2 regions of the Paenibacillus sp. Negev47 genome follow, and region 1 is predicted to be linked to the other one. Evidence: predicted binding sites of a transcription regulator. Region 1 holds the regulator's gene; the other holds the start of a gene.
What was found. Region 1 encodes Rex, which represses fermentation and respiration genes when NADH is low (regulators of the CRP and FNR family bind a similar motif). Its sites were predicted from a motif close to TTGTGAAATATTTCACAA; they were not measured.

Region 1 (7,524 bases):
TGGGTAGCATTACCATAGATGAGGATTTGATGGAAACATCCGATCTGATGGAAAACGAAAAAGTGCAAATTGTGAACAATAACAATGGTGCGCGTCTGGAAACTTATGTAATTCCAGGACCACGCGGTAGCGGGGTCATATGTCTTAACGGTGCAGCTGCACGTCTGGTACAGCCCGGAGATAACGTCATTATCATTTCTTACGCCATGATGTCTCAAGAAGAGGCAAATACTCACAAACCAACGGTTGTATTTGTAGATGGACAGAATAAACCTGTACAAACGATGAAGCAGGAAGTTCACGCAACAATTATGTAATCGACTGGTAAGGAGAATGAAATCGGCCCTTGAAGCAAAAAATGAGTACAGGTCACTGCACTAATCCATTTTTTCAAGGGTGGGGATGCATCGATGTTCCAGCATGTTTTCGCAGAAATGAACGACATGTTAGATGAAATTATCAAGAGCTATCCTTCCGCTGAAGGCCTGAACAAACAGGAATTGCTGCAAAAGTGGAACTTGCTTAAGCGGATGAGTGACGGAATGCTGGATGAATGGCTGATGTTTGAAGAGAAGATGAGCCAAGTGCGGGAGCGGGAGATGGATAAGCCCGCTTCCCTTGAACCTGAACAGGAAGCAGTCACCGCTCTGCCTGAACTCCATCTGGAATGTTTCAGTCGGGGGCAGGGTTATTTCAAGTTACAGATGTATCCGCAGGCGATCATGCAGTTCTCCCGGGTTGTGGCCGACCATCCGGAGAGTGCATTGACTCGTTTTTACCTGGCGCTCGCGTATCTGAATCTGGAACAAATGGCGGAAGCCGGGACACATTTGCAGCAGATCATGTACCTTAAGGGTTCTCCTCGCTTGAAAGGGCTTGTATGTAACGCCCTGGGCTGTATTCAAGCCAAGCTTGCGAATCCGGAAGCTGCATGTTCACTCTTTGCACAGGCCCTTCAGCATGACCCAACATTGACCGAACCACTGTACAACATGGAAGCTTGCAGGTTGAACAGAGGAAAATTGCAATATGCAAATCAGCTGACGACCCTCCATTAAAGGGGGTATTCGGCGACAAGAAAACGGTGTTCCCTCCTTTGGCATAGCGGCGGGGACACCGCTTTTTTGTCAGTTAATTTTCAAATCCCCTTTTTTTTGCTATGCTGTAACATAGACTGGAATGGAAGGGACCGTACATTGCAATGAAATTTGCCGTATTGGATTTCGAAACAACCGGCACGCAGTCCGACGGTGAGATTATACAAGCCGGACTTGCCATCATAGATCATGACTACAGCATAACTCAAATATATAGTTCTTATGTGAACCCTGGTGTACCGATTCCCCCGTTTATTTCGGGGTTAACGGGTATTACCGATGAAGATGTAGCGGACGCTCCATCACTCGAAGAGATGATGATGGAAATGGTTCCGCTGCTTAATGATGTGGTTCTTGTTGGACACAATGTAGCTTTTGATTTTCACTTTTTGCAGAATGCTCTCGACCGTTGCGGTTATTTACCGTTCACTGGTCGCATTCTGGACACGATTGATTTTCTGAAGATTACGTTCCCATCACTTGGTTCTTATCAACTCGGTTATGTATCTTCTGAATTTGGCTTTCAGCATGATCGCCCTCATCAGGCAGACAGTGATGCACTGGCGACAGCTTATGTGCTGCTCAAGTGTCTGGATGAGTTGAAGGAATTACCGCTCATAACGATTCAGCGGCTCAGTGACCTGTTTGCACCAGAAGACAGTGACTTGGGTTGGTTCTTGGACGGAATGCGCAGTGAGAAGGAATCAGAGCCGATTCAGGACCTGGACGGACATGCCTATTATCGTCAGCTTGCTCTTAATGTGAGTGATTGGACCGATATTGGTGCACCACGCGATGAGCGGGAGGGTAACCCCCTCGATGGTGTAAGCTTTGAACAGTTTATGGACCAGGTCCGAGAGAATCTGAAGGATACGCTGGATCATTATGAAGAGCGTGAGGCGCAGACTCAGATGTTCAGCAGTGTAAGGCAAGCCCTGGACGAAGAGAAACATCTCTTGATTGAGGCTGGAACAGGGACTGGTAAATCTCTGGGTTATCTATTACCTGCTATTTACGAAAGTGTGAAGCAAGAACAGAAAGTCATGGTCAGCACCCATACGATCAATCTGCAGGAGCAATTGAGAGAGCGGGACATTCCGATGCTGACTCAAGTGGTTCCGTTTCCGTTTAAGGCTGCTGTATTCAAAGGACGTGGACATTACCTCTGCCTGCGCAAATTTGAACACAAAATCAATAAACGTGAATTCGCTACCCCGAAAGAGGATTATTTCACAGCGGCTCAGATGATTGTCTGGCTTACGCAGACCGAAACCGGAGATGATGAGGAACTTAATCTTAGCGGACGCGGAGGAGACTTCTGGGAGACGGTACAGAGCGAATCCGAGTCCTGTCTGGGTAGATCCTGTCCATGGTTCCGCAAATGTTTCTACCATCGCGCCAAACATGAGGCAGGGTTGTCGGATATCGTAATTACGAATCACTCTAAATTATTTACGGATGTAAAAGCAGCGCATCAGTTACTGCCAGCCTATGAGAGTCTTGTGATCGATGAGGCACATCATCTGGAGGATGTCGCTGGTAAGCATCTTGGAATGCATATGAAATATTTTACCTTGGTTCATACACTGACTCGCCTGTTTAAAGACAGTCGTAATGGTCAGCTGCCTATGCTTCGTTCGCAGTTATCCGGGCATGAAAATTCGGTGCAATGGGGCTCAATGGTGGATCAGATGTTCCCACTCGCTCTTGAAGTTAAGGAGCTATGGGATCGAATGAGTGATGCCTTGTTCGGCCTTTTACCTGAACGAAGTGATGCTTCACCAGGAGAAACGGGGCAATTTTCCCTGCGTCTGAAGGCATCTCAGAAACCGGCCAAATGGCAGGAATTGCAGGATCTGGAGAACCAGATCTATGTGACATTAGGCGATTTGGTTCGCAAAGGGGACAAATTGCTGCTTGAGGTGAAAGAAGATCAGGATGATTATCAATCAGATAGCCTGATCACGGACATTACAGGTCTGCTGAAAGATCTGACCACATTGAAGGAGAATCTGCGGTTCTTCATGCGTATGGATGATGCCAAAACGGTGTACTGGATGGAAGCCAGCGGCCAGTTCCGCAGTAAATCTCTCCAGCTGTATGCCGTACCTGTAGATGTCAGTGCACAACTTAAGGATTTGTTTTTCGACAAAAAGAAAAGCGTTGTGCTTACATCGGCTACGCTCTCTGTAGATAAGTCATTCCAGTTCATGATTGAACAGCTTGGCTTGCAGGAAGCCTCCGAGAATAATCGGCTGTTAACGTCGATGCTGCCATCACCTTTCAATTATCGCGATCAGGCACTTCTGGTGATTCCGCGTGATTTTCCAAGTGTGAAAGGCAGTGTGGGTGATGCGCACTTTGTCAATATGCTGGTGCACTCACTCGCAGAGACTGCAATTGCCACTCGTGGACGCATGATGGTTCTGTTTACTTCATACAAGATGCTGCGACAGGTCTATGATCCGCTGAAGGAGGCTCTGTCTGGTAACGATATCTCTTTGCTGGGGCAAGGCGTTGACAGTGGAAGTCGCTCCAAATTGACTCGCAGGTTCCAGGAGGCAAAAGCTACGGTGCTTCTGGGCACAAGCAGCTTCTGGGAGGGTGTAGATATCCCGGGAGAAGCGCTAACCTGTCTCGCTATCGTGCGCCTGCCTTTCCAACCACCAAATCATCCGTTGGTGGAAGCCAAGAGTGAGTTGCTTCAGGAGCAAAAGAAAAATCCGTTCCTGAAACTGTCCGTGCCGCAAGCGGTCATTCGTTTCAAGCAAGGATTTGGCCGATTGGTGCGTACAGCGAAGGACAGAGGTATTGTCATTGTTTATGATACAAGGGTGATTGAAGCGTATTATGGTAAATTCTTCTTATATTCATTACCTGGTCCCAAAATGGAGCATATGCTCACAGAGCAGATGGTTCCACGAATTACCGAGTGGTTGGAAAAACCTGCTAAAGAACAAGAATAATCGGTTGTTTTGTTCGTTATATCATTGCATGACGCTACAGTTTGGCGTTAAACTTTATGAGATCTTTCGGATCAACACAGCTGCACGTAAGAACTTATAACCTAAATCACAAGGAGCATTCTGTATAAAAAGTCACTTCTATCTTTGAATTTATACAGAGTGCTCATCTTTTCATCTACTATTTTATCGTGGCCATGGTAAGGGGGAGCAAGAATGAAATCAGATAAAATTTCGGAAGCGGTGGTACGACGTCTGCCTGTGTACTTGCGATATTTGAGCGAGTTGCATCAGCGTGAGGTGGCTACTGTTTCCTCTCAAGAACTCGGACAGAGGCTGGATCTGAATCCAGCCCAAATTCGAAAAGACCTGGCTTACTTCGGTGATTTTGGTCGTAAAGGGATCGGGTATGATGTATCCTATTTGATCGAGAAGATTCGTCACATTCTCAAGATTGATCAGCAAATTAATGTAGCTCTGGTAGGAGCGGGTAATCTCGGACAGGCCTTGTCCAACTACAACGCATATCTGAAAGACAATATGAAGATTGTTGCTGTATTCGATGCATACGGACCGAAGATTGGCAGTCAAATCAACAGTTTGACGGTGAAACCAATGAATGAATTGACGGAAGCGGTGCAAACGGACAATATCCGCATCGGAATTATCACGGTTCCAGATACGGAAGCCCAAAATGTAGCCGATCAGCTAATTGAATCGGGAATTGAAGCAATTCTTAATTTTGCGCCAACAATTCTAAAAACACCGCCGCATATCCGCATTCACCATGCTGATTTTACGACGGATCTGCTTAGTTTGGCCTATTACTTGGAGACTGGAAAGGACGAAGAGGAAGATGACAACAAATAGATGGGTAATCCACAACGGTAAATTTGCCGTTAATGAAGGCGCAACATGGAATGTGGTTCAAGGTTACATGGTTGTCGAGAATGACAAGATTGTGCATATTGGTGAGACATTGCCGGATGGAGACGAAAATTGTACCAAAGTGGATGGAAAAGGATTGTTCTTCCTGCCGGGTCTGATCAATACGCATGGTCATGCAGCGATGTCGCTGCTCAGAGGACATGGAGACGATCTTGCGCTGCAAGTATGGTTGCAGGAAAAAATGTGGCCGATGGAAGCGAAGATGACTTCACAAGATGTATACTGGGGAACTTCGCTATCGGTGCTTGAAATGTTGAAAGGTGGAACTACAGCCTTCCTGGACATGTATGATCACATGGATCAGGTTGCCAAAGTCGTGGAACAGTCCGGCGTTAGAGCAGCATTGGCACGCGGTGTCATTGGGCTGTGCTCGGAAGAAGAGCAATTGCGGAAGCTGGAGGAGTCGGCTGCTTTTGCGCGTGAGTGGAATGGACAGGCAGATGGACGTATTACAACCGTAATCTCGCCACACGCGCCATATACTTGCCCTCCTGACTACATAGAGAAGCTTGTACAGGTTGCGAACGACCTAAACCTTCCTCTCCATACACATATGTCGGAAACGCTTCGTGAAGTGGAGCAGAACGTGGCTGATTATGGCCTGCGTCCTGTGGCACATCTGGAGAAACTGGGCTTTTTCTCCCGTCCATCCCTGGTTGCACATGCGGTGCATCTGAATGATGAAGAGATTGAGATTCTGGCCCGTCATGATGTGGCTGTATCCCATAACCCGGGTAGTAACCTGAAACTTGCTTCAGGTGTTGCACGGGTACCTGCTTTGCTGAAAGCGGGAGTTACCGTGTCACTCGGAACAGACGGACCGGCAAGCAACAACAACCTGGATATGTTCGAGGAAATGAGACTGGCTGCATTGATTCATAAAGGCGTGTCCGGTGACCCGACTGCAGTGCCTGCAGGAGAAGCATTACTGCTTGGCACGTCATACGGTGCCAAATCCATCTTCTTAAACAATACTGGAGCACTTCAGGTCGGCATGAAGGCTGATTTTATCGCCCTGGACATTGAACAGGCACATTTCTATCCACATACAGACCTGATCTCGCATACGATCTATTCGGCTTCTGCCAAAGATGTAGAGCACGTATGGGTGGATGGGAAGCAAGTGGTGAAGCATGGCGAATGTCTGACGCTGGATGAAGAGCGCATTTTGCGTGAGTCTCAATTGGCATTTGATGGTCTGCTTGCTCGTTAATTGCAGGACAGAGCATCATAGGGAAAGGAAGTTCGGCTTTTGAAGAAAAAAAAGAAGTGGATATGGATTTCGCTACTTGCACTGGTTCTGATTCTGTTTGGACTTCAGCGTTATTACGTCTATGTCACGCAGGACCAGCGCAAGGAAGAAGCGCTCGCCATAGAGGTAGCACAGGAGCAACTGGGCATTACATCCTATAATGAATTGCGAAAGTACATTTGGGGAGATAAAGAAGGCTCTGATAACATCTACTGGACCCTGATCGGCAAAAACAAGGATAACCAGGATGTTATGGTCTGGGTGAAATTCGATGCAAACAATCAACCTGCTACGGGTGCAAACGCTATACACAGCGAGTTGCTGCAGAATGGCATGTCCGAAACGCAGATACGCAATCGCTTTAGTTCTGAAGTTCCTGCCGGTGAAATTAAAAGAATCATGCCCGGAGTTGTGAATGGAATATATGTGTGGCAAGTGTATTATAAAGACGGTACGCATAACCACTATCGCTTTTATCGTTTTAGCAATGGAGAACAGGTGGACCTGGTCTACACACTACCGAACAGTTAGAACAAATAGCGTGATTCGACTAGTAAATTTTGAAATGAAAGAACCGGCAGGCGGATATCCGACTGAACCGGTTCTTTGTGTTGTCTGTAAACATATTTGATTTAAATAGTTAAAATTAATAATTTATTCATATTTTCGCCTTCGAAATTGTATATACGATGTGATATACTCAGATATGTACTCGAAGTTACATTCAAAACAAATAGTCCTGTCGGAATTTTAGCAGGAGTCTATGTGCACATATTCGTTTATACCAATAAGCCAGTAGGTTAGGCCAAAATCTGGGAGGGGTAATTCACTTGAAGCTAAAAGTATTGCCTATTGCTTTAACTGCCGTCATTTCAGCCGTTGTGTTGTTTGGAGGTTGGTTTGTGTATCGACAGGTGGCTGTGCAGAATCCGATTGAAAAGATGGTTACCCAGTACGATGGAGTCAATGACGTTCAATTAACTATTAACCGCAATGACGTACAATTGAAACTGGATTTGCAACCCGATGTTGATTTGGGCAGACTGGTACAATATATTCACAAAGAAGGACAGACCTTGATTGGAACACGTTCACTAAAATTGGATGTTGTGGATCATTCCAGTGAAGCACTGGAAAGTTGGTGGGGTGATGCGATGTTTACCGTAGCTCAGGCGATGGAGAACAAGCAGTACACCGAGATTACACCAACGTTGTCGAAGATGGCGACGAATGGTATGAAGGTAAATACAGCTATGGATGACAA
Region 2 (7,524 bases), 2.9 Mb from region 1:
AAGCAACTTGCGATTTTGCCACAGAACCCGACAGCCCCTGAAGGACTTACGGTTACTGAACTGGTATCCTACGGACGTTTTCCTTATCAAAAAGGATTTGGTTCCATGCGTTCTGAAGATAAACGCATGATTGAATGGGCTATCGAAGTGACAGCCATGACTGAATTCCATGATCGTCCGATTGATCAACTGTCCGGTGGACAGCGTCAACGTGCCTGGATCGCCATGGCACTTGCCCAAGAAACCGACATCCTTTTCCTGGACGAGCCGACTACGTTCCTGGATATGGCTCATCAGCTCGAAGTATTGCAATTACTGGAGCAGCTGAATGCCACAGCCAATCGTACCATTGTTATGGTTGTACATGACTTGAATCATGCTTCCCGCTATGCACATCACATGATTGGTATCAAAAAAGGTAAAGCCATCGCTCATGGCTCACCTGTGGAAGTTATGAACTCGGATGTGCTTCGTGAAGTATTTAACATTGAAGCAGATATCGTGATTGACCCGCGTTCCGGTGTACCGCTTTGCTTGCCTTACGCTCTTGCAGGGGAACGCCAGCAACCAGCAAAGCCAGACCAGATGGTCATGAACAGCGCGATGGTTCATGCAGGAGGACGGGCAGAACAACGCGTTCAAGCGACAGGAAGTTAACGACATGGGCCATACGTGGTCCTTACACTATAGAATGAAGCCGCTGTGCGTAATGCACGCGGCTCATTCGCATTCATGGGAGGTTTGCAACCGATGGGAGCAATTAACTACACGTGGTTAGAGCAATATGGACGTATAACGACCGGTCCGGTTCACGAACCGGTTTTTGGCATGCCTTTGACATTGTTAAGACATCTGGAGAATGCAAAGCTTATGCTCGAAGCCTATAATGAGCATCTGCGTGCGGATTCTCTTCGCTCTGCTGCTGTATACTTCATGCACTCCGTTCGCGGTCTGCTGCTCGGTATTCATTACATGACGTCCATGTGTGATACGTCGCTAGACATCTCCCTGGAGAATATCCAACTGCAATTGGAGGTCCAGGAAGGGCGCCCCGTAATCCATTTTCAACTTATAGATGTAACCGAGCATGCCCATCCTGATTCAGTCAACAATGGTGTTGGAGATGTATCTCCTTGGCGGAATGAGTTGCTCACAGCCTATTACGGCGAACAACTAGGTCCCATGATTGAAGGCGTGGCGCTCGCCGGGGAAGCGAACACTGGTCAGATGTGGGCACAGCTCGCATCCATCCTGAGATGGTTCAAGACGACCGTAGTGAAGATGGACATTACAGAATCAGAACGAGAAGCAGTGATTCAGGGGTAAGAGTATGTCATCGCCATGCCACCGGAAACTCTGGGGTTACGCAAGAACTTGCTGTCATTCAAACCGGTCGAGATTGCTAATCCCCATCAACCTGAAGAGAGCATGCTGATGAAGCCGACATGCTGTCTGCACTATCAAGTGTATGGCGGGCAAAACTACTGTTACAGCTGTCCCAAACTAACCAAGGCAGAGCGGCAAGAGCGGTATGATGCCATTGTGGCTGCCAAGTCAGGCTAAAGTAACCCGGAGCATTGGTATGGATAGACCGGAATTTGGTAATCGCATCGGATCAGGTCTATAATAATAGGACAGGCTGTAGGTTCATTGGATCTCAACGTGCTCGCAACAGCCCAAACCAACATATGTCATGGGAGGAATCAGTCATGTCCGTATATTCATATCAGGCGGTAACCACCGCGAACCAGGAAGTCTCACTGGATCTGTATCAAGGTAAGGTATTGGTCATTGCCAATACAGCCAGCAAGTGTGGACTGACCCCGCAATACGGCGAATTGCAAAAGCTCTACGATCGTTATCGCGATCAAGGCTTGGTTGTACTGGGGTTCCCTTGTAACCAGTTTGGAGGGCAAGAGCCAGGTACAAGTGAGGAAGCCGAATCATTTTGCCAGATTAACTATGGTGTGAATTTCCCGGTGTTTGCCAAGGTAGATGTGAATGGTGAGGAAGCACATCCTTTGTTCCAATACCTTAAAGAGCAACAACCCGGCGCAGGTGAAACAAGCGACATCCAATGGAACTTCACCAAGTTCCTTGTTAACCGTGAAGGTGAAGTGGTTGGTCGTGTTGAACCGAAAGAATCCCCGGAAGCCATGAGCGCAGAAATCGAGAAATTGCTCGGTTAAACCATGGTTGTAGAGAAGCCTATCCTTGCTTATGCGAGGATAGGCTTTTTTGATGACTTTACATACGACGTAGATTTAGCTTCTTATCAGGTAGATGTGGCCTCGGATCAAGGCAAGGGCTTACTTAACGTGTAATAGCCTTGATCCGAGGCCAGCTTAAGCAGGTTACGTGCATAGCTTCCGGCCCAGGAGTAGCCGTGTCTTCGTTCCTCACTGATCTCCAGAATGTTCATATACTTCATTCCATCCCGATCCGCGTAGAAAGGCACATCTTCATCCACATTGTAGAAACGGTACCAGATCACACTTCCTTCATCCGGTTCAAAATATACGGGTCCTTGCCGGTTATACTTGGTTCCATTCTCTCGCACCGTATCGAACCATCGCAGAGCCCCTTTGGCGGCTTGTTCAATCTCGGGAGTCTGAGGCCTGGACATGAGAAAAGCAGTAATTGCCACCGACTCTGATCCCGACTTGGATGCTAATTCATACGCTCTGCCCGTCACAGGAGCATAGGTCACAGGATCATGCTGCGCACCCCAAACGGTGGGCTGACCATCATTGATAATTTGCGCTTTTAGCGTATATTCAATGCCTTTCTCCAGTGCTTTCTTCAGCTTGCTGCGATCATTGGAGGTCCATATATCGTTGTTAAACTCATTTCTTCGCTCAACAATATCGTCTAACAAAACCATCGTTTGTACCATGGCATTGTCGTTGTAAGTCACCGCGTCAGAGTAATTACTTCGTTTGGGATAAACCTGTGGCCAACCTCCAGATGGATATTGAGAGATCAGGATAAAGTCCACCGCTTTACGAACACTGTTCTTAAAGGCCAGATTACCCGTTTTTTCATACATGTCAGCCAGAAAGCGGATCTCGGAAGTTGTCGCATCATTATCGAAGGTGCCAAGTTCAATTCCATTCGGGTCTTTCCAGCCTGATCGTGCTGTTACACCGTCCCAAGGAGCTGCATATTGTTCTTTCATGTCTTTGTAAAATCCACCGTGCGGCATCTGCCATGAAACGATATTCAGGGCATAGGCCGTATCTTTGGCCAGATCGCCAGTTGCAAAATGATTGATATCCCTGAACTTCTGAAGGAGCGAAGACACATCGGCACCTGCTGGGACTTTGGAGGACAGAACCTCGGTTTTAATTGTAACTGGTGGAGAATCTACAGAAGCAGAAGCGAAGGGGAGCGCTACTCCAGTTGTCATCATGGTGATGGCAAGCGTAACGGGAACCATGCGGAAAGCAACAGACATTGAACGTTTCTTCAAATGAACGCCTCCTGAACAAAGTAAGATTTGTTATTTTATTTACATATAATCCATTTAAAGGATCGTTATTATTGTAAGCGCTTACCAATTTAAAAATCAACCCTGTCATGAAAATTAGTTCATTTATTTTTGTACAAGCAAAACTGAATAGGGAAGAGGGCTTTAACTGAAAGCGTCCATATAGTGATTGCGGAAGCCATTGCATAGCATAAATCAACACGGATCCGGGGACAATGAAATCAATAAAACGAAGGGAAGAAAGGCTTAAATAAAAGGATATAACTGCTTTCGACAAACTTTTTTTGCTCAGCCTATTGCAATGTGAAAAAGATCACATTATAATGAGTGTATAAAGTGAAATAAATCACATACACAGTATCGCTTATGAAGTGAAATATTTCACAACTACAATAACGTTATATTCAAACTCATTTATATATTTCGAGGAGGAACTTTTAATGAAAATCGCAGTTATCGGATGTACACACGCAGGGACCGCAGCCATCGTAAATACCGCCAAATTGTACCCGGATGCTACTATCACGGTGTATGAACGCAATGACAATATCTCCTTCCTATCTTGTGGCATTGCGCTCTACGTAGGCGGGGTCGTGAAAGATCCTGACGGCTTGTTCTATTCTTCGCCTAATCAGTTAGCAGAGCTTGGTGTTGTAACCAAGATGCTTCATGAAGTGACGGCAGTCGATGCCGAGGGTCATACTCTTCAGGCTAAAAACCTGAAAACTGGGGAAGAATTTGAAGAAACGTTTGACAAACTGATCGTGACAACAGGTTCATGGCCTGTTGTTCCGAAGCTGGAAGGCATCGAAATGGATAACATTTTACTTTGCAAAAACTACAATCACTCCAACACGATTATTGAAAAAGCCAAAGACGCCAAACGCGTTACCGTTGTAGGTGCAGGATATATCGGCGTAGAGCTGGTGGAAGCTTTCCAGATGAACGGCAAGGAAGTTACCCTGATCGACAGTGTGGACCGGATTTTGAACAAATACCTGGACCCTGAATTCACGGATGCGATCGAAGATACTCTGACTGGACGCGGCATCAAGCTGGTTCTTGGTCAAACGGTACAGAAGTTTACTGGAGAGAATGGCAAAGTAACTAAAGTAGTCACGTCCAAAGGGGAGTTTGAGACCGATCTGGTTATTCTGTGCATCGGCTTCCGTCCAAATACCGAACTGCTCAAAGGCCAAGTGGATATGCTGCCAAACGGCGCGATCATCGTGGATAAATATATGCAAACCAGTCAAAAAGACGTCTTCGCTGCGGGCGACAGCTGTGCAATTCATTACAACCCGACAGGCAAAGCATCATACATTCCACTGGCGACCAACGCCGTGCGGATGGGTACACTGGTAGCTCGCAACCTGGTTCGTCCTACGACACCGTATATGGGCACACAAGGAACATCGGGTATCAAAATTTATGAGCAAAATATCGCGGGTACAGGGATGACGGAAACGTCTGCTGCTGACGAGGGTCTGATTGTGGAATCCGTCGTACTGGAAGACAGCTACCGTCCGGAGTTCATGCCAACGGCTGAGAAACTGTTGCTTAAAGTGGTATATGAGCAGGCTACTCGTCGAATTGTCGGAGCGCAAGTAATGTCACAGGTTGATCTGACTCAATCGATTAATACGATTTCGGTCTGCATCCAAAACAACATGACCGTAGATGAGCTGGCCTTCATCGACTTCTTCTTCCAGCCACATTACAACAAACCGTGGAACTTCCTGAACACGGCGGGTCTGCAAGCACTGCCTCCGATCGAAGTGAAAGCACCAGCAATGGTGTAAGGAAGCCATAAAATACACAAAGACTGGCGAGTATATCGCCAGTCTTTTTTTTGATATTTGTATGGAGTTACATAATAGCCTGCGTTATATCTCTTACTGTCACAGGCCTTGAATGACGATCTTAATAACAACTTTTATAAATAACATTGTGATAATTTGCACAAAGTTTTGCGTATAGCCGAGATACAATTAGGATATGGCGTTCGACGCGTAACTAAGGAATTTCCAAATGGTTTTATTTCAATGATGTATGAACAATAAAGGAAAGGATGAATGATATGGCAGCAAAAACACCTCTTGAGGTTGCACAATATACGGCGCAAACAGGAATGAAGAAGGCTCAATACCCGGCATCGTCTGTACTGGTACTCAGTTTTTTGGCAGGGGCTTTTATCGCGCTGGGATTTCTACTGGATATTCGGGTGATCGCTTCTGCGCCAGCAGAGTGGGGAAGTCTGGTTAATCTGATTGGAGCAGCGGTGTTCCCGGTTGGGTTGATCATGGTACTCATTGGTGGTGGCGAGTTGCTGACAGGAAATATGATGGCAGTTCCGCTTGCTACGATTGCACGAAAATTATCCGCGGGTAGCATGTTGAAAAATCTAACTTTAGTGACGATTGGTAACTTTGTTGGAGCCTTGTTTGTCGCATACGCATTTGGACATGTGCTTGGTCTGACTGGAGAGGGTGTATATCTGGCTAAAGTCGTGGATATGGCTGGGCATAAGCTGCATGACGGTTTCCTGCAGGCTTTTATCTCCGGAATCGGCTGTAACTGGCTGGTTGCGCTGGCCGTGTGGCTATCTTATGCATCAGATACGATGAGTGGCAAGGTACTGGGCATTTGGTTTCCAACGATGGCATTTGTGGCGATTGGATTTCAGCACGTTGTGGCCAATATGTTCCTCATCCCGGCAGCAATCTTCGAAGGATATTATTCATGGGGACAATATGTAATGAATTTCATTCCGGTATGGCTCGGGAATCTGACTGGTGGTGCTCTGTTTGTAGCTGCAGCATATTGGGTGGTGTACCTGCGTAAGTTGGAGCCGAAAGTGAAGCCAGAGATAGTGACATCAATCGAACCAGTGGAGACTGAGGCTAGAGCGATGTGGAGCAAACAGGCATAGAGGGCACATTTCGTAGCATGTGTACACGTAGGTCGTCCCCAACTGCCAATTAAATTTTTACTATTCAAAATATGAATTCATTGTTGCCCACATTCGATTGTACTCACTTCGTACCGCTGAGAATGCACCGGGCTTTTCAGATTTATTGTTTGAATTTGGCTCAAACGTTAAATATTCATTACGTGATGTGCACTCATAGTTTTTGCTATTTATAAGGAATTCAATTCTATCTTTAAATGGACTGTCTAATAATTTAACCACCATAATGTCTCCAGTACTGGTACTTCTAGCAGGAAAATAAATCAAAAAGTAACCTTGTTCAAATCGGTACTCCATAGCACTTATCTCCATTCGAATATAGATTTTATTACCGGTTAACTAAACCACCAAAAAGTATCTATACATCAATTATACATGATGAAGTTAGTGCATAATATTATTGATTTTATCACCAATTTAAAGAGTTGACGGGTCTCATTTGTGTACGTTTCGGAAGGAAATATAGTTTCAGTATGACGATGATTGGGATTGGATTGCGTTCGATAAAATTATATCGGCGCGTACATGAATCCAGAAATTACTATTACAAATAGGTTCTAAGATAAGGGCATTCCTGGATTGTTGGGAACGCCTTTTTTGTATCCTAGTTGCAACCTAGGTTTGGTTTAAACCAACCTATAAGGGAAGGCTTACGGATCAGGAAGGGCTTCAGCTTCTGCAGGAGGATCGAAGGTGTTGCAGGAGTGTTTATACCAATCAAGGAGACCAGGGCAAGAGATTAAGGCGTTAGGGCTGATGCTACCGGCTCTATGGCGGCAAGAGCGGCCACCTAGGAGCCGGTACGCACCGCTGCGGGGTACTTGGCCCGAGACCTAGAGCGCCTAAGCCGTCCCGGCCAAGGCGCTCTAGGTCCCTGTGCCGCGCTTCACACCCCGCACTGAGCCTTAACAGATATTGAAGACAACCAACGTTCGTTTTTAAGGCGATTTGGATACTTGGCCAGCTCTGCGGCTTGCCTATTTTGTTAAAAACCCGAACATTCCATAGATAACATTGTCTTAATGTCCGATAGAACTATAAGTGATATGGTACAATAAGGAAA

Region 2: a site for Rex is predicted at 5,439-5,456, ahead of AC4G47_RS28160 (formate/nitrite transporter family protein). Genes of this name have one in related genera too.

Annotation. Positions count from the first base shown of each region.
Region 1 is NZ_CM177754.1:2,404,216-2,411,739, forward strand. It holds gene panD (aspartate 1-decarboxylase) at 1-317, shown strand, start outside; gene AC4G47_RS11105 (tetratricopeptide repeat protein) at 411-1,058, shown strand; gene dinG (ATP-dependent DNA helicase DinG) at 1,202-4,063, shown strand; gene AC4G47_RS11115 (redox-sensing transcriptional repressor Rex) at 4,277-4,930, shown strand; gene AC4G47_RS11120 (amidohydrolase) at 4,917-6,221, shown strand; gene AC4G47_RS11125 (hypothetical protein) at 6,261-6,791, shown strand; gene AC4G47_RS11130 (hypothetical protein) at 7,091-7,524, shown strand, end outside.
Region 2 is NZ_CM177754.1:6,272,967-6,280,490, reverse strand. It holds gene AC4G47_RS28190 (ABC transporter ATP-binding protein) at 1-657, shown strand, start outside; gene AC4G47_RS28185 (hypothetical protein) at 751-1,326, shown strand; gene AC4G47_RS28180 ((2Fe-2S)-binding protein) at 1,342-1,563, shown strand; gene AC4G47_RS28175 (glutathione peroxidase) at 1,710-2,189, shown strand; gene pelA (pectate lyase) at 2,297-3,472, opposite strand; gene AC4G47_RS28165 (FAD-dependent oxidoreductase) at 3,931-5,292, shown strand; gene AC4G47_RS28160 (formate/nitrite transporter family protein) at 5,571-6,422, shown strand.